DNA from 4 places in the Lysinibacillus sp. K60 genome. Region 1 is predicted to be linked to each of the others. Evidence: riboswitches for the same ligand, from Rfam matches in the RefSeq annotation. Region 1 holds a riboswitch; each other region holds the start of a gene.
The links. A riboswitch is a leader RNA that binds a small molecule or an ion and turns the genes downstream of it on or off. The one in region 1 is predicted to bind thiamine pyrophosphate.

Region 1 (6,313 bases):
AGTATTGTCCCAACAGGGGAAGATGAATCGATTATTGCGGTTTATGGCTTCGAAACATTTGAACAGCCAAATACGTATGTCTTCACAGCCACAAAAGATGGTCAAATTAAGCGCTCACCACTCGTAGACTATGCAGTGACACGTTATTCAAAGCCTATTAAAACGATGAACGTCAAGGCTGGTGATGCGATGATCTATGCATCGTTTGTAACAGATGACGTGGAGCTGATGCTCACAACGGATACAGCCTATGCAATTCGTTTCCCAATGGAGGAACTACCTGTGACAGGTGTGAAAACAGGCGGTGTGAAAGGGATCACACTAAAAGATGGAGAAGCCTTAGTTGGCGTCAATGTATTACAGCCTGATGTTACCCAATATGTAGTGATTGTGACACAGCGTGGGGCCGTGAAGAAAATGAATGTCGCTGAAGTTGAAGTAGCAGGTCGTGCAAAACGTGGACTAAAAGTATTAACAGAGTTAAAAGCAAACCCTCACCGAATTGTGGCAGTTGTTCAAGCAACAGACGGGGAGCAGGTTGTGATTGAAACTGAAAAAGGTGTTCAAGAGGTGATTGACGTGCAAGCATTGTCTCGTGCGGATCGCCATTCCAACGGTTCATTTAAAGTAGATATTGCAACAGATGGGGCAATCTCTCATGTTGTCACAGCCAAAAAAGAACAGAAACCAAGCTAAAAGAATGCCCAGTCTCTTAGGAGTGCTGGGCTTTAAGCTCATTTCAAAAATAGCACCTTGTCATTTAAGTGAAACTATGGGTATAATAATCATCGAAAAGTTCATAGCGAAAGAATGTAGGGGGGCTAGTAATTGCTAGCTGAGATTGTGTCCGATAGACGCTGACCCTTTGAACCTGATTTGGCTCGTACCAGCGTAGGGAACATCTATTCAAAAAAGCAAAGTTTTGAAGATTGATTGCGATACGTCTGGGAGGAATCCTAGGCGTTTTTTTATGTTTCAAGCAACAGCTTGCCAACATTGTATACGCTTTCTTCTGGTGACAACATTCATTCATGAACACTTTCATATTACAAACTGGGAGGCTTTCGCATGAAAAAATGGTTATTTATTCTAATGGTAGCACTATTAACATTAGCAGGCTGTAGTGACAAGGAGGATAAGCAGGCTGCTGACAAGCTGAAAAAGGTGTCTGTGGTACTGGATTGGACGCCGAATACAAATCATACAGGACTATATGTTGCAAAAAAACTCGGTTATTTTGAGGAACAGGGCTTAGATGTTGATATTATTATGCCTGGTGAGGCGGGTGCAGATCAGCTTGTTGCTTCTGGAAAGGCGGATTTTGGCGTGAGCTATCAGGAAGGCATAACACAGGCACGAGTACAGAATGTGCCGCTGGTCTCAATCGCAGCAATTATACAGCATAATACATCTGGCTTTGCTTCTATTGCTTCAAAGGGCATTACATCGCCGAAGGATTTTGAAGGTAAAACCTATGGTGGTTGGGGTGCGCCATTAGAGCAAGCCGTCTTACAATCACTAATGCAAAAAGAAAAGGCAGATATTAATAAGCTAGATATTGTCAATGCAGGGGATTTAGATTTCTTCACAATGATGGAAAAAGACATTGATTTTGCTTGGATTTATTATGCATGGACTGGTATTGAGGCTGAGCTGCGTGGGGAAAAGATTAATATGCTATATCTTACAGATTATAGTGATCAATTAGATTATTATACGCCCGTTTTAGCTACAAATGAAAAAATGATACAGGACAACCCCGATGTAGTCAAAGCCTTTGTGGCAGCGGCAGCGAAGGGCTATGAATACGCAAGTGAAAACCCAAGTGAAGCGGCGGATATTTTAATCGAAGCGGCCCCTGATTTAGATAAAGCGTTAGTGCATAAAAGTCAGGAATGGCTGGCTGATAAATACCAGGATGATGCCAAGCAATGGGGAGAGCAAAAGCTTTCTGTGTGGGAAAATTATGCGAAATGGATGTCTAGCAATCAAGTACTAGAGGGCGAATTTGATGCGAAAAAAGCCTTTACTAATGAGTTCTTACCTAAAAAGGAGGGCAAATAAGATGGCAAATTCATTAATCAGTGTACAAATCATTCCGAAGACAGAGAAATATGAAGATGTGATACCGTATGTAGATGCAGCAATTGCGGTGATCGATGCTTCTGGGGTGAAATATGAGGTTCATCCATTGGAAACAACGATGGAGGGTGAGCTTTCAACATTGCTCCAAATCATTGAAAAAATGAATGAGAAGATGATCGAGCTTGGTGCCATCAATGTCATTACACAAGTGAAAATTTTATATCAGCCAACGGGGATTACGATGGATACATTAACGGAGAAATATCAGTAATGAAACATGCATTACACAAGGGAAGGACGATAATTTTTATCGCCTTCCTCTTATTCATATGGGAACTAATCGTGCGGTTCGCTGAAGTTCCTCATTGGTTATTACCCGCACCCAGTAGTATTTTGTCGGAGTCCATCCAGTCGTATCAAACCTTTCTACCACATGCATTTGCTACGGTACAGCTAGCTCTACTAGGTTTGGCCATTGGCATCGCTTGTGGGCTAACGGTGGCAGTAGTGTTGCATCGATTTAATTTTATTCGAGAACTGTTTTATCCAATTCTTATTATGTCGCAGAATGTTCCTATTCTAGTCTTGGCACCGCTACTTATTATTTGGTTTGGCTTTGGCTTATTACCGAAGCTTATCATTATCTGTCTTGTGTGCTTTTTCCCGATTGTCATTGCAGCGATGGATGGATTTAGACAAACAGCTCCAGCATTAAAGCATTATTTTGCCATGGTTGGTGCTACAAAGGCACAAACCTTTTGGAAGCTGGAATGGCCTTATGCCTATCCTGCGATTTTTTCAGGCATTAAAATTGCGGCTACATATAGTGTGATGGGGGCTGTGATTGCGGAGTGGCTTGGAGCAAAAAAGGGTATTGGTGTTTACATGACCCTAGCCCAGTCCTCCTTCCGTACAGATCGCGTATTTGTGGCAATTTTTGCGATTGTTCTCTTGAGCTTACTATTGTTTAGCGGTATTCGTTTAATTGAAAAATTTATGGTGAAGGGAAGAGGCTATCATGCTCAGCATTCAAAACATCGCTAAATCCTTCGATGCACTAAAAGTACTTGATCAACTTTCTTTTGACGTAAAGGATGGCGAGTTTGTGGCCATTGTTGGTCCTTCAGGCAGTGGTAAGAGCACACTTTTTCAATTAATTGGTGGTGTTTCGCCAATTGATCAAGGAGCCATTTTACTAAATGGAGAGGATATCCAACGAAAAAAAGGAACGATTGGCTATATGCCACAGCAGCCATGTCTATTACCCTGGCGCACAATAGTAGAAAATGTCACGCTTGTAGAGGAATTACAGCATAAACCGAATGTTGAACGTGCCAAGGAATGGTTAGAAAAGGTTGGTCTTGCCTCCTTTATCCATGCCTACCCGAACGAACTGTCTGGAGGTATGCAGCAGCGTGTGTCCTTTATTCGAGCAATGGTCAGTGAAAAGCCGATTTTATGCTTAGACGAACCATTTTCTGCGTTGGATGAATTTACTCGACTGGAAATGCAAGCATGGCTTTTATCTATCTGGGAAGAGTATCGCAAATCCATTCTATTTGTTACACATAGTATTGAGGAAGCTCTCTTTTTAGCAGATCGCATACTTGTTTTAACCAAACGTCCAGCAACCGTTAAAAAGGAAATCATCGTGCCATTTGAGAGACCTCGGAAAGAGGAAATTCGACATTCTGCAGCATTCACAGCGTTAAAGCAACAATTATTTATGTATTTACAGGAGGAAAAGGGTGATATGTATGTTGATTGATGCGCATATTCATTTGGATCAGTACACCGATGAGGAAATTCCCTCCTTATTAGAAGAGGTGAAAGCTGTAATTGCGGTTAGTATGCAACTTTCCTCTTGTGAAAGAACGTTGCGTTTATCGAATAGCTATCAGCAAGTAAAGGCTGCTTTTGGCTTTCATCCTGAACAGCCTTTACTAAGTCCAAATGATGAGGCAGCATTATTCGATTGGATTCGTTCGCATCAGGATGTCATGGTTGCTATTGGTGAGGTGGGTCTACCTTATTATTTAAGACAAGAGCAAGGGATTGATGAACGTCCCTATGTGGCGTTATTAGAGCGTTTTGTTGTATTGGCGAAGGAACTGAACATGCCAATTGTGTTACACGCAGTATATGAGGACGCCCATGTTGTGTGTGATTTGCTGGAAAAGCATCAGCTTCACGAAGCCCATTTTCATTGGTTTAAAGGGGATGAAGCTATTGTGAAGCGCATGATAGAGCGTGGTTATTTTATTTCCATAACCCCAGATTGCTTGTATGAAGAGGAAATTCAACAGCTAATTGATGCGTATCCGATTGATTTGATGATGGTAGAAACGGATGGTCCTTGGCCGTTTGAGGGACCGTTTACGAAGAAGCGTACATCTCCCTGGATGATGCACTCAACGATTGAGGTGATTGCCTCCATCAAAGGGCTATCAACACAGGAAGCGGCCAAAATTATTACGCAAAACACGAAAACATTTTATCGGCTTTAATAGGACAAAGCAGTATAGGTACGAGTTATTCGTCCTTATACTGCTTTTTATATTTCGTATAATCATGCGCTAATTTTTCGTTTTTTGTTTTCGTTAGACGTTCATGTGTACTAAAAGAGATAGATTGTCGATTTTTTTCAACATCTTTACCAACGGTGCGTTTAATGTGCATCCGCTTCTTTTTAGCTTTAGATTGTGACATGAGCATCGCCTCCAATTCATTTTTAATTCTATAGTAGCGAAAAGGGAAGAAAAAGTAAAACCTCGTAAGCAAGATACTTACGAGGCTGTCGAGTGTATTAGTGAGATACGTCCTGTACAGAAATACCTGTGTTTGCTTTAACGTCAACTTCACGATACTTCGCATCATCTGTTTCTTTAGAAATTAATGTGCCGATGAAACCACCAAGGAAACCAAGTGGTACAGAGATTATGGCTGGGTTCGTTAACATAATTAATGGATCACCAACGAAAATTGCCTTACCTTCAACTGGATTCCAAACGTTTGGAGACATAGCAACTAATACTAATGCAGAGATTAAACCTGTTAACATCGCAGTAACAGCACCTGTTGTATTGAAGCGTTTCCAATAAATTGTGTAAATAATAACTGGAAGGTTAGCAGAACCTGCAATACAGAATGCTAAAGATACTAAGAATGCCACGTTTAATGTTTGTGCACCAAGTGCTAATAGGATAGAAATAACAGCGATTGTAATCGAACCGATACGAGCTGCAAGAACTTGCTCTTTTTCTGTAATTTTACCCTTTTTGATAATTTGTCCATAAATATCATGAGATAGGGCAGATGCACCAGATAGTACAAGACCTGCTACTACCGCTAAAATTGTTGCGAATGCTACTGCACAAACGAATGAGAATAGAATGTCGCCACCAAGTGCTTCTGCAAGAAGTGGGGCAGCCATGTTACCAGCAGCGTTTGCTGCGATAATATCTTCTTTCCCAACGAATGCTGCTGCACCGAAGCCTAAGAAAATTGTTAGAACGTAGAAGATACCTACGATCCAAGTAGCCCAAATAACAGATGAACGAGCTGTTTTCGCGTCTTTTACTGTGAAGAAACGCATTAAGATATGTGGAAGACCCGCAGTACCTAATACTAACGCAATTAACATAGAGATTGTATCAAGTCCATTTGTATATTTAAGACCTGGGTTTAAATAAGCAGCGCCACTGTCAGTAACCGTTGTCATTTCTTTAAACATTGTAGAGATACTGAAGCCGAACTCTTTTAATACTAAGAACGAAATAATAACTGTACCCAACATTAAAAGACAAGCTTTAATAATTTGTACCCAAGATGTTGCAGTCATACCACCGAATAGTACGTAAGTTGTCATCATAAATCCTACGATTAATACGGCGATCCAATAGTCGATTCCTAAAAGTAATTGAATAAGTGCTCCTGCACCAACTAGTTGTGCAATCATGTAGAATAAAACAATTGTAATAGTGCTTAAAGCAGCTGTTCCACGAACTTTGGCGTTATCAAAACGCGCTGTAATCATGTCAGCTAATGTAAATTTCCCAAGGTTACGTAATGGCTCAGCAACGATATATAATACCACTAAGTAAGCTACTAAATAACCAATAGAGAAGAAGAATCCATCAAATCCAAATAATGCTACAGCACCAGCGATACCCAAGAAGGATGCTGCTGATAAATAGTCACCTGCGATAGCTAGTCCATTTTGCCAGCC
Region 2 (6,313 bases), on a different contig from region 1:
ACTGAAGGAAAAGGCATATAATGTCTTTGCTCCAATGATTTTAGAGGGTATTGACGAAACATGGACTGTTCAAGTCGTGTTAGCTGAATCAAAGATTCTAGAAACATATAATCATGTATTTGTATTTACGATTATTGCTTCTATTATTATGGTGGTTTTGATGACCGCTGCAAGTGTGTTATTCATCTATAAACAACTAAAGCCACTTAAATTTTTACGTGCATCGATTGAAACTGCAGCTGAAGGGGATTTAACACAAAAGGTAGAAGAGCAATATATTAAGCCTGATGAAATTGGTGCAGTGGCTGTGGCCTATAATAATATGTTAGATAAAACCAATAGTGCGATTCAAACTGTACTAAATTCCACGAGGTTATTGAACCAATCTTCTAATCAGGTAAATGAGGCATTTAACGAGGTAGTTGCTTCTAGTCAGGAGGTTTCTGTAGCTATCAACGAGATTGCACAAGGAGCTTCGAAGCAGTCAGAGGATACAGAAGAAACAAATTATCGAATGATGGATTTATCAGATCAGATTGATGCCATTACGGCTCTTTCTAATGAAATGGATGAGCTATCTCATAAAACAGGTGTAACAACGGAAAAAGGATTGCAAGAAGTTGAAAGTTTAAGAGTACGTAATATGGAGACAAATGAAATGAATGGGCGTATCCAGCAGCAAATGGAATCATTAGCTTCTAATATTGCCAATATTAATCAGATTATTGCTTCGATCCAAAGCATTACCGAGCAGACTAATCTGCTAGCTTTAAATGCAAGTATTGAGGCTGCACGTGCTGGTGAGCATGGTAAAGGATTTGCTGTAGTTGCAGAGGAAGTTAGAAAGCTAGCAGAACAATCTAAAAATGAAACAGAAATTATTAAGAGTACAGTAGAAAGCATTCTTGAAAATTCTCAGCAAACGGTTGCTGTTATTGCATCTAATGCAGATTTAATGCAATCTCAAAATGAGTCAGTACAAAGCACGCAACTAGCGTTTAAAGATAGCAGTGACTTGTCAGGTTCAATTGCAAATTCTATTAGTGAATTAATGAATAAACTATCTAGCATGTTAGAGCATAAAAATCAGGCAATCATGGCTATCCAAAGTATTTCGGCTATTTCAGAGCAAACAGCAGCCTCTGCGGAACAAGTAAGTGCTTCTGCAATGGATCAACAAGCAGAATTACAAAAAGTAGCAGAGTCTATTCAAAATATGAACGATATTTCAAACGAGCTACAAGAAGTTGTAAATCGATTTAAGCTTGTTTAAAAGCAAAGGCTGCCTTCAATATAGAGGCAGTCTTCTTTTATTGTGAAAGTCAGAGAAATTGACCTAGAAGGAATTCAACACTACTATTAACACTGGAAGGGGGACATTGATATGATGTATCTCGGAATGATTTTCTTTCAAATTGTTGTTCCTATTTTAGTGTTACTTGTAATAGGCGCTATCCTACAAAAGAAATTTCGCTTTAATTTAAAAGCATTGTCTCAGCTTATTACATATTGCTTTATGCCGGCAGCTGTTTTTGTAAATTTATATGAAACACATGTGGAGTTATCGGTACTGGGAGAGGTCGGATTATTTATTATACTCTTTATAGGTAGTCAAATGTTACTCAGTCATTTTATGGCAAAAGGGCTAGGTTTAGCTAGAACAGAGGCAGCTGTCTTTAAAAATAGTGTGGTGCTTATTAACTCTGGCAATTACGGTATTCCAGTTGCTCAAATGATATTTGCCACGCAACCTATTGGAGTAGCCATTCAGGTCATGCTCGTAATCTTTCAAAATATGACTACGTATACATATGGATTATACAATTTAATTTCTTCTACAAAGTCGGGTATGACAATCATCAAGGATTTCTTTAAAATGCCTATTATTCATGCGCTGATTATAGGTGCCGCTATGAACTATTTTGGTATCGGTATTCCACAGTTTATCAAAATACCAGTAGAACATGTGGCAGATGGATTTATTGCTGTGGCCTTAATTACTTTAGGTGCGCAATTATCACAACTAGAGATGAAATCAATGTTTAATAAAACCGTCATTATCAGCTGTTTTACGCGATTAATTATTGGACCATCTGTTGCATTAGCCATTATTTATATATTGGGATTAGATGGAGTCGTCGCACAATCACTGTTTATAGCTAGTGCCTTTCCAACATCCCGTAATAGTTCTAGTCTAGCATTGGAATATGATGTAGAATCAGCAACAGCCGCGCAAGCTGTTTTATTTTCTACCATTGTAAGCTGTATAACTGTAACCATTGTGATCTATTTTGCGGAAGTATTATTTACCTAGTAAGATAAAAAATAACTTCCATCTCTTAGTATTATCTGCTACACTAGCATCAAACTAAATAGTATTAACTAGGGGAGTCTGATGAGTCAGGCTGAGAGGGAAACGCTACGAAGTTTCTTGACCCTTTGGACCTGATCTGGCTCATACCAGCGTGGGAAAGTTAAGAAGCTATTGCAGAGTATGCAATCAATAGACCTTTACATTCGTGGCCGGATCCAAATAATTATTTTGGATTCGGCCTTTATTTTTTGGATTGTTGGGGTGAGCTAGAATCGGTCCTTATATCAAAATAAATTTAAGGGAGAGAAGTAGCTCATGTCAGCAATTAGTGAAAAGAATATTACCATTATGTCTAGCTTTGAAGGAAGCAAAAAAGTATATGTGGAAGGATCACGCCCAGATATTCTAGTACCTATGCGAGAAATTGCATTAAGTCCGACAACAGGCAGTTTTGGAAATGAAGAAAATGCTCCTATTCGAGTATATGATACGAGTGGGCCCTATACAGATCCAGCCTACCAAGTAGATATTACGAAAGGTTTACCTGCCTTACGAAATGCATGGATTCAAGAGCGAGGGGATGTAGAAGCATATGAGGGACGCTCCATTAAACCGGAGGATAATGGCTTTCGTCATGTTGATGACCCGCGTATTCAAGAAAATGTCTTCCCTGAGTTGACGAGAAAGCCTTTGCGTGCTAAAAAAGGTAAAAATGTGACACAGCTTCACTATGCACGAAGGGGGATTATAACGCCTGAAATGGAGTTTGTAGCGATTCGTGAAAATATGAATGAAAGATAAGGATTTGAATACGACTGAAGCGATCCATCAAGGTATGAAGGAAAAGGCAGAGGAGTTTAAAAAAGCAGGCAGTCGAATTTACCAATAATGAAAGAAAAGGCTTATGTCAAAAAATAGACATAGGCCTTTTTTAATCAAAAAACTCCATGTGAATAGTGGATTCACATGGAGTAAAAGTTGGATTTGGATATCAATAATAAAGTGGAATATTAAACGTTTGTTGGTTGTTTTACATATGGGTTTGTAAGGTCCATACCTTCTAATGAAAGACCCATCGCTTTTGCGACACCTTCACCATATGCTGGGTCAGCTAGATAGCAGTGAAGAATGTGACGGCGTTTGATGAATTCTTCAACAGAAGCCATATCATTCGCTGTATTTTCAAATAGACGTTGTTGCTCTTCCACCGTCAATAGACGGAATAGCTTACCTGGTTGCTCAAAGTAATTATTATCGTCTTCACGGAAGTCATGAATACCTGCATGACCATCAATGCGTAATTCAGGCTCTTTATGGTCTAAATTATGCTCCCACTCGCCATAGCTATTTGGTTCATAGCTTAATGTCGAACCGAGATTGCCATCAAAGCGCATTGCTCCGTCGCGGTGGAAAGTACGGAATGGACATTTTGGTGCGTTGACAGGAAGCATATAGTGATTTACACCAAGACGATAGCGTTGTGCATCCGCATATGCAAAGATACGACCTTGTAACATTTTATCTGGCGAGAAGCTGATACCAGGAACAATGTTAGAAGGTGCAAATGCAGCTTGTTCAACTTCTGCAAAGTAGTTGTCTGGATTTTTGTTTAACTCGAACTCACCTACAGGAATTAATGGGAAATCTTTTTTATACCATACCTTTGTTAAATCAAATGGGTTGTATGGTAGCTCACGAGCTTGTTCCTCTGTCATTACCTGAATGTACATTTTCCATTTAGGGAAATCGCCTTTTTCAATTGCTTCATATAAATCACGTTGTGAAGATTCACGGTCTTGACCAATAATCTCATTTGCCTCGGCACCAGTTAAGTTCTTAATGCCTTGCTCTGTACGGAAGTGGAATTTAACCCAAACACGTTCATTATTAGCATTGATAAAGCTATACGTATGAGAACCAAATCCGTGCATATTACGATAACCAGCTGGAATACCACGGTCAGACATAACAATTGTCACTTGGTGAAGTGCTTCAGGTAATGAAGTCCAGAAATCCCAGTTAGAATTGGCATTTTTCATATTTGTACGTGGGTCACGTTTTACCACATGGTTTAAATCTGTAAAGTGTAATGGGTCGCGGAAGAAGAATACAGGCGTATTGTTCCCTACTAAATCCCAGTTTCCATCTTCTGTATAGAATTTAAGGGCGAAGCCACGAATATCTCGCTCTGCATCTGCTGCACCACGCTCACCCGCTACTGTAGAGAAACGTGCGAACATTTCAGTTTTCTTGCCGATCTCTGAGAAGATTTTCGCCTTAGTATATTGTGAAATATCATGCGTTACAGTAAAAGTACCAAATGCACCTGATCCTTTTGCGTGCATACGACGTTCTGGAATTACTTCACGATTGAAGTTTGCTAGTTTTTCAACTAACCATACATCCTGAAGTAAAAGAGGGCCACGTGGACCTGCTGACATAGAGTCATGGTTACTTACTACTGGAGCACCACCTGCTGTTGTAAAGCGACGGCTACGATCATTTGCGTTTGTCATATTGGTTTACCTCCTGAAAAAAATGTGAGTCAAACTCTTCGTCTATAACTATAACAAATATAAAATAGAATTGCTAGTACATTATAATAATTATCGTTAAAGAATTTTTATATTTAAGTATAAACTATAAATATATGCGCTAGACATACGAATTATACATAGTTTCTAGCTTTAATTTATTTTATCTGATCGCAATTTTTATAGATAATTGTCACATTAAGATCAAGATAATGACTGTATGATAAAAATCTTTATTGAAAATGAAATCAACTAATTGAAAATTATTTTAATCAATCTTTTAATTTTTTCTATATCGGTTAGGCGTAATACCAATTTGTTGCTTAAATAATTTTATAAAATAATTTGGGTCATCAAAACCGTTTAAATGAGCGATTTCGCTAATAGCAAAATCTGTTTCTAGCAGCATTTTTGTGGCATGATGAATTCTTACTTGCTGTAAATAGCGCTTAAATGGTAAACCTTGTTTTCTTGAGAAAATCGTACTTAAATAATTGGGGCTTATTCCAAGCTTATGAGCGACAAAGGGAAGAGACAGTGCGCTATCTTTAAATTGTTGATCAATTATTTCTATAGCTAGTTCAACATAATCAGCTCGTTTCTCTATTCGAGCTTCCTTTGCTAACTCAATTAATGTCTGCGTGAAAGAAATAATCCCATTGAGTATCGTATAAAATATAGGATGCTCAATGATTAAATGAAATAGCTGACGGTAGTTTTGTTCGATAACCGCTTTTTCATGTAATTTATATTTCAGCATAAAGCGTCTAATTTGTGCTAAGACACTCGTCAGATGAATGCGTAAATCATCTTGCTCATAATATATGCCTTCATTAGAAAGCCGGTATAAAAATGTTTTAACGGCCTCTAGGTTTCCATCTTCCAAACTACTTATTAGTAATTGTTGCTCTTCTGGTGTCAGTAAGGGATCAAAGGGCTGAGTTTCATATTGTTTGCTCGCGTAAAAAATATGGCCAAAGCCCTCATAAAAACTTTGATTTAGTGCACGCTTTGTTCTTGTATACATATTTTTAATGGTTGTAGGTGTTCCATCATATATCCCAATATTTAAAGAACTATTACTAATCAATCGCCATTCCTTCATAAGTGTACGTACATCCTTTTCCACAATCCTTATATCATTTGTTTGAAAAAGACATACGATTCTATTAGATAGAGGGTAGGTTTTCATATGAAAGTGAATCGGTGTTTGTTGAAGCCAATTGTAAAGCTTATTAAAGGTTTCAGTATGCTCGGGTTCAATCATTGTGAAATGTAATGTTGTCTCAATTGAACTTGATTTATTATCTAAAAATAATTGATTATAAAAGGAATCGTTTGTAGTCTCTTGAGCATCTTCTGTAATCTGTGGTGTGCGAAGAGAAATGGTTGTGAGTTTTTTCTTTAATAGCTCTAAATCAATAGGCTTCACAAAAAGATGTGCTACCTGTAAGTCAATAGCTTT
Region 3 (6,313 bases), on a different contig from region 1:
GTGTCACAATGGTTCAAAGTGAACCACATTTATTAATCGTTAATGGTTATGAAACAGCTTCACCCATCGCAGCAGCACTTGGTAGTCAATCCATTGCCTATGATGTTGTAGCGCCTAACAGTCTACCAAATGAACTATCCAGCTATTTGCAATATAATGCTATTATTTTCGACAATGTACCAGGTCATTTAGTGGGTGAAGCAAAAATGAGTGTTATTGAGCAAGCAGTCAAAAACTTTGGAGTTGGTTTTACAATGGTTGGTGGAGAAAATAGTTTTGGTCTAGGCGGCTACTTTAAAACACCGATCGAAACCTTATTGCCAGTGGAAATGGAAATTAAGGGCAAAGAGCAATTACCTTCCTTAGGATTAGTGATTGTACTTGACCGATCTGGCAGTATGCAAGGCTCGAAGCTTGAGCTTGCTAAGGAAGCAGCGGCACGTTCTGTTGAGATGTTGCGAGACGAGGATACATTAGGATTCATCGCCTTTGATGATCGTCCATGGGAGATTATAGAGACAGGGCCTCTTAGCAGTAAAGAAGAGGCTGTGGATACTATTTTATCAGTAACACCTGGTGGGGGAACAGAAATCTATAGTTCATTAGCTAAAGCCTACGAGAACCTTGCTGATTTAAAGCTCCAACGTAAGCATATTATTCTCTTAACAGATGGGCAGTCACAGGCAGGGAACTATGAGGATTTAATTACTGAAGGAAAAGAAGATGGTATAACCTTATCGACAGTAGCGATTGGACAAGATGCCGATGCGAACTTATTAGAAGCGCTTAGTGACATGGGCAGTGGACGTTTCTATGATGTCATAGATGAGCAAACCATTCCTTCTATTTTATCTCGTGAAACTGCTATGATTTCCCGCACCTATATTGAGGACAATCCATTTTACCCTGCAATTTATAATGCAGCAGGATGGAACGTACTGTTTGCTAATGGTGTCCCACAAATGAATGCATACATTGGGACAACGGCAAAACAGGGGGCTACTGTCGTAGCAGAAAGCGAAAAGGAAGATCCTGTGTTAGCGCAGTGGCAATATGGTCTTGGTAAAACATTTGCCTTTACATCTGATTCAACGGGTAAATGGACAGGAGATTGGGCAAGATGGCAAAATTGGGGAGTATTTTGGCAAACACTTATTTCTCAAATGCTACCAAGCTACAATGATGTAGCCTATGATGTAAGATTGGAAGCAGATGGTTCCTTTATGATTACAGACCCTACAAATGAAGCTGCATTTTTAGACATTGTTGCAGTAAATGAAGCAGGGGAGGAGCTAGAAACACAACTTGAAACCATTTCCGCATCCCAAGTTCGAGCTGTAGTACAAGCTGAACCTGGATTAATTTTCTTCCGTGTAGCAGATGAAAAGCAGGCCATCTATCAGGCAGGGCTAAGTGTTCCTTATAGTGCTGAATACGAACTACTCCCTGTAAATAACCAACTGATAGAAGAGTTAACTCAGCGAACAGGAGGCACTGTTTTAAAGGAACCACAAGATGTCTTCCGTGACTTTACGACAAAAGGAGCAGATCGGCAAAATATTGCCACATGGCTACTCTTAGCGAGTATGCTTCTTTTCTTTATTGATATTACCATAAGACGTTTTGGTTGGAATTTCCTAACGAATACGAAGAAAAAAGAGCCGCTGGTTGAGGAAAAAACTCTACAGGCAGAAGACACAAATGTAGCACATTTGTTAAAAGGCATGAAAAAACGATCTTAAAATAGAGGAAGCAGCAGTGCAAACTTAATAGTTTTGCACTGCTTTTTTATATTGTTTGAATAGAGAGTTGTCCCCTTTGTTAGAGCGGGTAAGATGATCTAAAAAGTGGGCTCTTTGCTCATAAGGAGAGAAAGGCGCTCTAAGTTGAGTCATTGCCGCTCATAAAGAGTAGAAAAGCGCTCCAAGTAGAGCCATTGCCGCTCATAAAGTGGAAAAAGGCGCTCTAAGTAGAGGTATTCTCGCTCATAAAGGGAAGAAAAGCGCTCTAACTAAAGTCATCACCGATCATAAAGAGAGATAAAACCCTCCAATCCCTCTCAATAAAGAGAAGAATTAAACCTCTTTACTAGCTCTGTTTTACGCATGCTACTCGCAACCATTACACCTAAAATGGCGCCGATTGTACTTGATGTTAAAAAGGCTGGTAGGAAGAAGAATGCTGCTACAGATGTTCCCATGAATAATTTTGCGTAAGGGACGGCAATAAGTGAAGCCAGAATGCCAGTTCCGATAACTTCTCCGATACCAGCTAACCACATCTTATTGCTATATTTATAGGCAAGGGCAGCACAGAACGCACCGATGATACTACCAGGGATAGCTAGTAGAGAGCCTGTTCCAGTAAAAATACGAATGATGGCAGTGACAAAGGCAACTATAACTGTTGGTACGGGTCCAAGTATAATCGCTCCTATCACATTAATAGCATGCTGAACGGGGTAAGCACGTGCGATTCCTGTTGGGATGGATACGAAAGTAGAGCCTGCAACAGCAACGGCTACTAATAAAGCCATGACTGTTAATTTACGAATTGACATAAAGTTCACTCCTTTTGGTAAAGTTGGTGAGGAAAAATAAAAAGGCCACCCCCTTTAAACAATAGGAAGCGGCCTTGCATGTATATAGTGACAACAGCAAGTAGCGCCACTTCCCTCCGCTAGTGTGAACTAGATCAGGTTCAAAGGGTCCGTATATTACCATATACGTCTCAGCCTTTTAAAGACTCCCCTAGTGGTTAAGATTATTCAATTTAGTGAATCAACAATAATGTAACATACTGTTAAAAATAGTCAATGATTTTTCAGACTATTTTGGATCGGGATGCATTAAATGAGGTGCTTTTTTCACTGTCCAGATGAGCGCAAGGAAGAAACAAGCTAATAATATGATAGAACCAAAAATATAGGGGCTATTCATATTCCAATCAAATAATAAACCTGCCAAAGCAGGTCCAATCATATTCCCAAGGCTCATATAGGCATTATTCAAGCCCGCAGCAAATCCCTGCTCTTTTTCTGCAAGTTTTGAGATGAGTGTATTAACAGCTGGGCGAATTAATGTCGTTGCTGTAGAGAAAATTGTTGCTACAACTAATATAAGGGCAAAGCCAGAAACAAATAATATTAAGAAAATAGCAACGGATGCAATAAACAAATTAACTAGTACTACTTTCATTTCACCATAACGATTGAACAGTGGTGTAATAATAAACATTTGTACTACTACTCCAAAAGCACCACCAACAACTAATATAATCGCTATATCTACAGGTGTGTAATTAAACTTTTCTGTCACAAATAATGACAATGTCGTTTGGAAATTTGCAATTCCAAACGAGAACACCAGCATAATTATGAGCATAACAAAATAAGGCATATGTATGGAACGAGCCATTTGCTTCGCCAGATTGTCTTGCTTTTGTTTCTGTTGCGCAGTGTTTGGTTTGGTAGAAGGTAATAAAAAGTAAGATAAAATAGATGCTACAATGGCTGCAGCTCCAGCTGTGAAAAATGGGAAATGTAAGCTTACCTTTGCTAAAAAGCCTCCAATACCAGGTCCAATCATAAAGCCAAGAGACATGGCGGCACCCAACATCCCCATACCTTTCCCGCGTTCTTCATAGGTTGTGACGTCAGCGACAAAAGCCATAATAGGAGGTGCAACAAATGCGGAACCTAGACCACCTAAAAATCTTGCTAAAAAGAGCATCCATACATCTGTAGCAAGGCCAAATCCGATTTGAGCAAGACCCGTTACGATAAGACCGAAAATAATTAAATTTTTTCGACCGTACTGATCTGAAAGATTCCCAGCAATAGGAGAAAATACGAATTGAGCTAAGGCGAACGTTGCGATTAGCATACCTAGAACTTGTCCTGCTGCACCAAATATTTTTAAATACTCTGGCATGACAGGAATAATAATGCCAATACTCCCCATTGCGATAAACATATTAAACATTAAAATATACAAAGCCGCCTTATTGGACTTCTGCTGGGTCATCGAATGAACCCCCTTTTTGTAATCAAATATAGTACAGTCTATCATAAAGAATTATTGCTTGGCTAATAGTTAAGATTATCGTACTGGTTCTATATTTAGAATGGTTTTCCACAAAAGTTTTCATCTGCGTACCTAAGGATGATGAAATAATACATGTTAGTCATAAAAATTGAGGGAGAAGAACTATAGAATCGAGCAACAACAATCGATGGATTTCTCTTATAAAAGGAGAATTAAAAAATTTGTGAGTCTGTCTGTAATGGTCTATAAATTGTAGCGACTGTTATAGTAGTGGCATCAAAATTATTATGGCTTATTTATTGTTAATACAATGGATAAAGAAAATATAAATTTATGCAGGTTCGATGAAAAAATCTATAGGTAAAGCTTTTCCATAACAGATGATGTGAGCATCTATTAAAATTTAGATAAAATATTTTCTAAATATAATAATACAAATAGTCGATTGAAAATGTTCTTATTTAATAGAAAATTAGATAGGCAGAGAAAAAACTAGCGAATTGGTGTGAAAACCATTTCGCTAGTTTAATTACCGGATACTCATTTTAAATTCTAAAAATAATTCGTTGTATTTCCCTAAATAATCAGGTCCCAAATTTTTGTAGACCTCTAATGTATCGCGTTGTTCTTCAGAAGGATAGTAGCGTTCGTCAGAAACAACTTCTGCGTCCATCAAGTCCATGGCTGCAATATTAGGAGTAGAGTAGCCTACAAAATCGGCATTTTGAGCACCTGATTCAGCACTTAGCATGAAGTTAATAAAGGCGTGGGCACCATCAATATTTTTCGATGTTTTTGGGATGACCATATTATCAAACCATAAGTTTGAGCCTTCCTCAGGTACAGCAAAGTCTAACTCTTCATTTTCATACATCATGTCAGCTGCTTGGCCAGACCATGTAAGGGCAACAGTTGCTTCATTATTGATCATTAACGGTGTAATTTCATCTCCAATGATCGCTTTTACATTTGGTGCGAGTGTGATTAATTTATCAGTAGCTTCACGAAGTTCCTGATCATCTAGTGAATTCAGAGAATAGCCAAGACTGTTTAAGCCCATGCCAATGACTTCACGCGCACCATCTACTAAAAAGACTTTTCGCTTTAAAGAAGGGTCCCATAAATCGTCCCAAGAGGAGAAGTCTAAGTCTCCAACAAGGCTTGGATTGTAGACAATACCTACTGTTCCCCAAAAATAAGGGACAGAATATTTATTGTTATCATCGAATGGTAAATCTAAAAAGTAAGGATCAATATTTTTTAAATTAGGGATTTTCTTCTTATCTAAAGGAATCAATAATTTTTCTTCCTTCATCTTCTCAATCATATATTCAGAAGGGACAGCAATATCGTAAGCTGTTCCGCCTTGTTGAATCTTTGTCATCATAGCTTCATTGGAATCGAATGTTTCATAGATAACATGAATGCCTGTTTCTTTTTCAAATTCTTTTAACAAATCAGGATCAATATATTCTCCCCAGTTAAAGATGGTTAACGTGTCTTTTCCACTTTTACCGCCACCAGCACTTAAGGCATCAGCCGCGTAGAATAAAAGGGCTGAAACGACAAGGATGGCGATGGTAGCTTGAATTAGTGACTTCATCGTTGCCCCTCCATTCTTTTACTCGTACGACTAGTAATGAAATAATAAACAACAACAACTAAAACAGTAATAAAGAATACTAAACCAGAAATTGCATTCACCGTTAGAGAAATTCCTGCGCGGGCCATTGAATAAATTTCGACGGATAAAGTACTAAAGCCATTACCTGTTACAAAGAATGTCACGGCAAAATCATCTAATGAATACGTAAGGGCAAGGAAGAAGCCTGCAAAAATACCTGGCTGAATATAAGGAAGAATGACACGCATCATAACGTCCTTTTTCGTTGCTCCTAAATCTAATGCTGCATCGATTAATGAGTTATTCATTTCTAGTAGCTTTGGTAAAACCATTAATACAACAATCGGTACACTAAATGCGACATGCGCTAATAAAACAGATGCAAAGCCCAGTTTAATTCCTACCATTGTAAATAAAATTAAGAAACTAGCCCCGATAATAACGTCTGGGCTGACGATTAAGACATTGTTTAAGGATAATAAAGTATTACGCATTTTAGAATCCTTTACCGTCACAATTCCAATTGCTCCTAGCGTACCAATAATAGTAGAAATGAGAGCAGAAAGTAATGCCACGATGACCGTATTTATTAATATAACAAGAAGACGCGAATCTTCAAAAACAGCTTGATAATGCTCCAAAG
Region 4 (6,313 bases), on a different contig from region 1:
GAAAAACAGGTTGAACCCTATGAAAGCTATTTAGAGCAATTACCGAAACTACGGGAACAAGTTGCTTTAATCAAGCAAGCGGAGAAATATAAATATGCCGTAGAGTTAGCTAAGCAGGATGTAGTTGCTTCAGACAGTCTCTATCAAGATAGTAAAGAGGCTCTTCAACTTTTGCAGCAACGGTGGCTGACGAGTCAAGCTAGTATTTTAGCAGAACAGCTGAAGGAAGGAGAAGCCTGTCCTGTTTGTGGTAGTATGACACATCAAAAAGCGCACAATGAGCAACTGGAAGTTATTGAGCATGCTCAAGTGGAAGCATTAAGAGCGAAGGCATCATCAGACGAGCGTAAGTATTTAGAGAAAGAGGCATTTTTAGCATCAGCGCAGCAACTTCTTCAAGATACATGGCAACAACTTGAAGCACAGCATATTAAACAAGAAGACCAATCACAGATCACCGCTACTTTACATGAAGTGGAACAAGAGATTGCTGCATTAAAAATTATTCAACATCAATTAGCTGATGTGCGATTGAAAATAAAGCATCAGCATGAGCGAATAGAACAGCTACGAAATAAACATATGAAGCTAGAGCAATATTTAGCAGAGCAGATAAAAGAATGGACAAAATTACAAGCGGTTGTAGACGAACAACTTAAGCAGATGCCCCCTAATTTACCAACTTTACAGCAATTAAAGCAACAACTGAATGAAGTTAGCAAACAGAAAGAAGAGCTTCAAAAAAGTTGGCAAGTGAGTCAGGAAAATTTGCATGCAGCAAAGGAAACAGCTAGCAATGCAACACTAACTGTAGAAATTGCCAAACAGTCCTTTGAGGAATTACAGCTTAAAATGAATGAAAAGCTTCAGCAATTTACAGCAAATATGCAAGAATTAGGTTTCGAAAGCTATGAGGCTTATGCTACTGCTAAACGGAGTGCCATACAATTAGATGCACTTCGAAAAGCATGCAGTGACTATGCTTTACAAGTACACACGTTGCAAATCCAGATTACCGAAGGGGCTACCTATCTTCAAGGGAAAGAGAAGCAAGATTTAGAGGCGCTTGAAGCAAGAGTAGAACAGCATCGAATTTCCTATGAGGAAGCATTTAAACGTTTGCAACAGATGAATGGCTTTATACAAGCATGCCAAGGCTTTAGTGAAAGGGTGGAAGAAATAGCGAAAGAGCTTCATTTACTTGAACAAGAAGCAGGGCGAGTAAAGGAGCTCTATGGATTATTAAATGGACAAAACTCGAAAAAGCTATCCTTTGAGCGGTATATACAAATTAACTACTTAGATCAAATTACAGAAGCTGCCAATATACGTCTGTATCATTTATCAAACGGTCAATTCGAGCTTAGACGTTCAGATAGATTAGAAAAGCATGCGAAGCAAAGTGGCCTTGGTCTTGATGTTTATGATGCTTATACGGATCAATTACGAGATGTCAAAACTTTATCAGGTGGCGAAAAATTTAATGCTTCATTGAGCCTTGCATTGGGGATGGCAGATGTGATTCAAAGCTTCCAAGGTAATATTCATATTGAAACGATGTTTATTGATGAGGGCTTTGGCTCACTCGATGAGGAATCACTAAATAAAGCAATTGATACATTAATTGATTTACAGGATTCTGGTCGTATGATTGGCGTTATTTCTCATGTGCCTGAATTGAAATCTGCGATGCCAGCAGTTTTACACGTGGAAAAAACATTGAATGGCCATAGTCAAACCCATTTTGAAGTGAAATAAAACGAAGGCGTATAGGAATACGCCTTCGTTTTATTTTTTTCGAGTGGTGGTATTAGGTGTTGTGCCCTTTTTTGCAGCCATTACTTTTTTTACGATAGGAATAACAATAGGTGCTAACTTGACGGCAGTTTTTACAACGTTTGATACTTTCATCCCAAAACAGCTCCTTTTACAATTACTACTACCTGTTTCACTTAAAAATAAAACATTAACGGATAACACGAACAGCCTGAATTATATTCCAAATCACAATACCTAGTGAGACGAGAGCATAGATGGCGAATGAAGCAAACCAAATAATCATCACCGTCTTGTTATTGGAGGTTGGATCTAAACTAAATGTAGAAAAAACAAAGACAATAAAGAATAGAATGCCAAAAACAAAAGGTATTAAATGAGAGACAAGTGCACGAATCGAATGGCTTTTTACATCACTGTCTTTTGTCACAAAATATACAATTAATGGAACGATAAAAGGGGCGAAGAAAATACTAAGATAACTAAAGGCAGCTAAAATTTTTTGATTCTCCATAGTTGTACCTCCTTTTTAAATATTTACGCATGAAAAACAGCAAAGTTTCAAAAAAATGATGTATGGAAGGTTGTAATCCTTCAATCCTTTGCGTACAATGAGATTGTTCAAATAAATTCAGATGTAACGACCACAAGGGGAGCTGATGATGTCAGCTGAGACTGGGCACGTAATGCCTTGACTCTTCGAACCTGTAAGTTAACGCTTGCGTAGGGATGTGGATAGAAACCGACACTTGTACGATGTGAGGCTCTGTCCTGACATCGTTTTTTCGTCCTTAAAGGAAAAAAGGTGTCAGAAAGAGACATATCAGCGCTTTTCTATTCCTGCTCTTGTATCCTACATCGGAACAAAGGAGAGAATATGTATGGACAAAAAAAGACTATTAATGCTAGTGGAGATTGCGATTTTTGCAGCGATTGGTCTCGTACTGGATCAGGTTTCCTTTAAAGTATGGGCACAAGGCGGCTCAGTTAGTCTTGTTATGGTACCAATTATGTTAATAGCATTTCGCTGGGGCTTAGTAGCTGGGCTAACAACTGGATTACTCGTAGGTGTAATGCAAACCATGTTTGGTGCTACGATTGTGTACTGGCTACAAGGATTCTTGGATTATGGAGTTGCTTTTACAGTTGTAGGATTAGCGGCGGTTGTTCGTGGACCAGTGTTAGACGCTGCTAAACATATGAACAAAACAAAAATGGCACTTTATATAATCATAGGTACCGTTTTCGCAGGCTTCTTACGATACACAGCACATACAATTGCTGGTGCTGTATTTTTTGCCGAATATGCCGGTGACCAAAATGCATGGATCTATTCCATCATCTACAATGGTACATATATGCTACCAGCAACCATTTTAACGGCAATCGTTGGTGTTCTTTTATTCACAGCCGCTCCACAATTAATGCAAAGAAAAGCTTAATGCAAGTCCCTTCACATGAGTGGAGGGGCTTTTTTATCGTGAATAGCTCTTTTAGCACTTTGCAAAGTAGGAAAGCATACAATATTTAAAGCGTTTATCGTTATACGCATAAAAAGTTATGTTATATTAAAGAATAGATATTAGATGAAAGGGACGTTATACATGATTGTAAAAACGCAAGAAGAGATTGAAGCTTTTAAAAAAATAGGACGCATTTGTGCTGAAATTCGCGAAGCGATGAAAGCTGCAACAAAGCCAGGAGTTACAACACTTGAGCTTGATGAAATTGCTGGTCGCATGTTTGCAGAGGCTGGCGCTATTTCAGGACCAAAGGGAGAATATGATTTTCCAGGGTATACATGTATTAGTGTCAATGAAGAAGTAGCACATGGTATTCCAGGAAAGCGTGTTATTCAAGAAGGAGATATCGTAAATATTGATGTTTCTGGTTCTTTAAATGGCTATTTTGCTGACACAGGTATTTCATTTGTTGTGGGTGATGGCTATGAGGACAAAGAAAAGCTTTGCCGTGTTGCTAAAAGTGCCTTTGATCGAGCAATGACAAAAGTAAAGGCTGGATCTAAATTAAATCAAATTGGTAAAGCTGTTGAACGCGAGGCAAATGCTAATGGGTTAACTGTTATTATGAATTTAACAGGTCATGGCTTAGGTCAATCTTTACATGATGAACCAAACCATATTTTAAATTATTACGATGCATGGGATTCTACTATTATGAAAGAAGGTATGGTCCTTGCGGTTGAGCCATTTATCTCAGCAAATGCAGAGCATATCGTAGAAGCAGGTGATGGCTGGACATTCGTGACACCTGATAAATCACTTGTAGCTCAAATCGAACATTCAGTCATTGTAACAAAAGATAAACCAATTATCTTAACGTCATTAGACGAAGAATAGGATGCAATGAAAAAATCCTGCTAACCAAATTATTTTTGGTAGGCAGGATTTTTTTTAATAAATAAAATGCCAACAAAGAGAACACCGCATAAAAATAAAGCGGCTGTAGTGACAAGTAGCTCATCAAAACCATTATGTATGGCGATTCCAATATAAGCCCAAATAAAAACACTTGGATACATAACATCAAAGTGATGGAAACGGATATGTAGCGCAATGGCTCCTCCTAAAGTAAGTAAAATCACTGCCCAAAGAGGCGTACTAAGACCAAAGCCGTTCCAACCATAAGCCGTTAACGTAAAGCTTGTATTTGTGATAAAAATAAATGTCATCCATGCTAAATAAATAGAGAAAGGAATACGACCAAACAAGGATTTGTTCTGAAGAGGGTACGTATTATACAACATAAACAAATACAAGACTAAGAGTAATGTAATGCCAAGAGAAACAATAAATAACTCATGGTGCCAGACATATATCATTAATGCTTGTAATATATTTATGCAACTAAAAAGCGCAGACTGTTTCAAAGTTGTCTTTTTCATGTTCATAACTAACCAATAACCGAGTAAAAAATAAATGACAATCCAAATTACATGACTTACACTAACTGGTGCAAATACTACAGAAAAACGATTAGCGATTTCTAGCGAAGATTGACCGTTGATGTTCACGAAAAAGGATGAAAAGGTTAGGATGATTGAGACAAGATAAGAGATTGTCATCATGATAAACCGAGGCATGTTTTCCTCTCCCTTCGTGTTAGATTGTATAGGGAAAAGACAAATAAGTATAGTACTGTCACTTTTTTTATTATAACGGAAATTTCCAACAATGTATCGTGTTGTTTTACTATTAATACCTACAATTTACCATGTCTGATAGGCATCCATATATTTCTTTAGTACAATAAGAATAGCCAAATAAAAGGAGTGAAGTTTCATGACACAAAATTTGAAGAATCTAGATCTAACTGTTGAACTAGACAAAAAGATGTATAAAAAGAAATTAAAAGTACTCCAATATGAAATGTTGAATGCACAACAATTTTTATTAAAAAACAAGATTGGCTTGATCTTGGTATTCGAAGGAATGGATGCGGCTGGTAAAGGTGGCGCTATTAAACGATTAATCGAACGTGTCGATCCCCGCGGTTATGTTGTACATCCTATTTCTGCCCCTCAAGCTCATGAATTACGCTACAATTATTTACAACGATTTTGGAGAAAATTGCCTCAACATGGGCAAATCGCTATTTTTGATCGCTCGTGGTATGGTCGCGTATTAGTAGAACGCATCGAAGGATTCGCAACAAAGGATGAATGGTCTCGTGCTTATGAAGAAATTAATAATTTCGAGAAGATTTTAACTGCTGGAGATTACATAATTATTAAGTTCTGGCTTCATGTTTCAGATGAGGAGCAATTAAAACGCTTTAAAGAACGTGAACAAAACCCTTACAAATCTTGGAAGTTAACAGCCGAGGATTGGCGCAATCGAGATAAAACACCTCAGTATATTGATGCAGCAAATGCGATGTTTGAAAAGACAGATAAAAAAGATGCACCATGGATCTTAGTCGCTGGAGATGACAAAAAGTATGCACGTGTTCAGGTGCTACAGGAAACTATTGCACACATTGAACGAGAGGCTCAAAGACGTGGTCTTCATTTAACAAATGTATTAGACAATACACAACTAGAAGATGCTGATTCCTCCAGCTTAGAAATAGTAAACGAGAAAAAGAAAGAACAAAAAACTAAATAATTAAATTGTGCTGCTATGACAATAAGACATAAGCTGTTTTGGTTGTAGCAGCCTGTTTTTTTACATACAATGAAATATAAATAGAGTTTATAGCCAATGTAACAAAGAGAAATGTATTGATTTTTATTGGAAGGCTAGTGTGGAGAAATGTTGCTTAAAATTTGGAATCTATTAAGAAAAAAGGGTGGGAATGTGGTAACAATAAAGGGGGAAAAATGCTACATCCGCACATTCCAAGAAAAAGATGCACGAAGTTTAACGGGCCTCGTAAGCCGTAATAAATACTTTTGGTCTATTTATGAGCCACTTCAAAGACCTGAATACTATACAGTCGATGCTCAATACAAAAAAATTCAAGAAAGCCTCTATTTAATGGAGTCAAAGCGTGAATTTACTTTTGGTATTTTTGA

Region 2: another riboswitch for thiamine pyrophosphate. It lies ahead of HCH28_RS13935 (phosphomethylpyrimidine synthase ThiC); the one in region 1 lies ahead of HCH28_RS20515 (ABC transporter substrate-binding protein).
Region 3: another riboswitch for thiamine pyrophosphate. It lies ahead of thiW (energy coupling factor transporter S component ThiW); the one in region 1 lies ahead of HCH28_RS20515 (ABC transporter substrate-binding protein).
Region 4: another riboswitch for thiamine pyrophosphate. It lies ahead of thiT (energy-coupled thiamine transporter ThiT); the one in region 1 lies ahead of HCH28_RS20515 (ABC transporter substrate-binding protein).

What each region holds. Positions count from the first base shown of each region.
Region 1 is NZ_JAASJR010000012.1:6,853-13,165, reverse strand. It holds gene parC (DNA topoisomerase IV subunit A) at 1-696, shown strand, start outside; TPP riboswitch at 805-915, shown strand; gene HCH28_RS20515 (ABC transporter substrate-binding protein) at 1,069-2,064, shown strand; gene HCH28_RS20510 (thiamine-binding protein) at 2,066-2,356, shown strand; gene HCH28_RS20505 (ABC transporter permease) at 2,356-3,129, shown strand; gene HCH28_RS20500 (ABC transporter ATP-binding protein) at 3,104-3,853, shown strand; gene HCH28_RS20495 (TatD family hydrolase) at 3,843-4,592, shown strand; gene HCH28_RS20490 (hypothetical protein) at 4,618-4,794, opposite strand; gene HCH28_RS20485 (solute symporter family protein) at 4,892-6,313, opposite strand, start outside.
Region 2 is NZ_JAASJR010000005.1:433,675-439,987, forward strand. It holds gene HCH28_RS13925 (methyl-accepting chemotaxis protein) at 1-1,273, shown strand, start outside; gene HCH28_RS13930 (AEC family transporter) at 1,385-2,314, shown strand; TPP riboswitch at 2,375-2,489, shown strand; partial or broken gene HCH28_RS13935 (phosphomethylpyrimidine synthase ThiC) at 2,630-3,103, shown strand; gene HCH28_RS13940 (catalase) at 3,325-4,830, opposite strand; gene HCH28_RS13945 (helix-turn-helix domain-containing protein) at 5,129-6,313, opposite strand, start outside.
Region 3 is NZ_JAASJR010000001.1:575,245-581,557, forward strand. It holds gene HCH28_RS02805 (VWA domain-containing protein) at 1-1,742, shown strand, start outside; gene thiW (energy coupling factor transporter S component ThiW) at 2,060-2,560, opposite strand; TPP riboswitch at 2,655-2,762, opposite strand; gene HCH28_RS02815 (MFS transporter) at 2,829-4,025, opposite strand; gene HCH28_RS02820 (ABC transporter substrate-binding protein) at 4,576-5,649, opposite strand; gene HCH28_RS02825 (ABC transporter permease) at 5,646-6,313, opposite strand, start outside.
Region 4 is NZ_JAASJR010000011.1:79,436-85,748, forward strand. It holds gene HCH28_RS20180 (AAA family ATPase) at 1-1,758, shown strand, start outside; gene HCH28_RS25180 (hypothetical protein) at 1,789-1,911, opposite strand; gene HCH28_RS20185 (magnetosome magnetite crystal formation protein family) at 1,967-2,290, opposite strand; TPP riboswitch at 2,416-2,523, shown strand; gene thiT (energy-coupled thiamine transporter ThiT) at 2,658-3,218, shown strand; gene map (type I methionyl aminopeptidase) at 3,381-4,136, shown strand; gene HCH28_RS20200 (hypothetical protein) at 4,166-4,879, opposite strand; gene HCH28_RS20205 (polyphosphate kinase 2 family protein) at 5,079-5,903, shown strand; gene HCH28_RS20210 (GNAT family N-acetyltransferase) at 6,051-6,313, shown strand, end outside.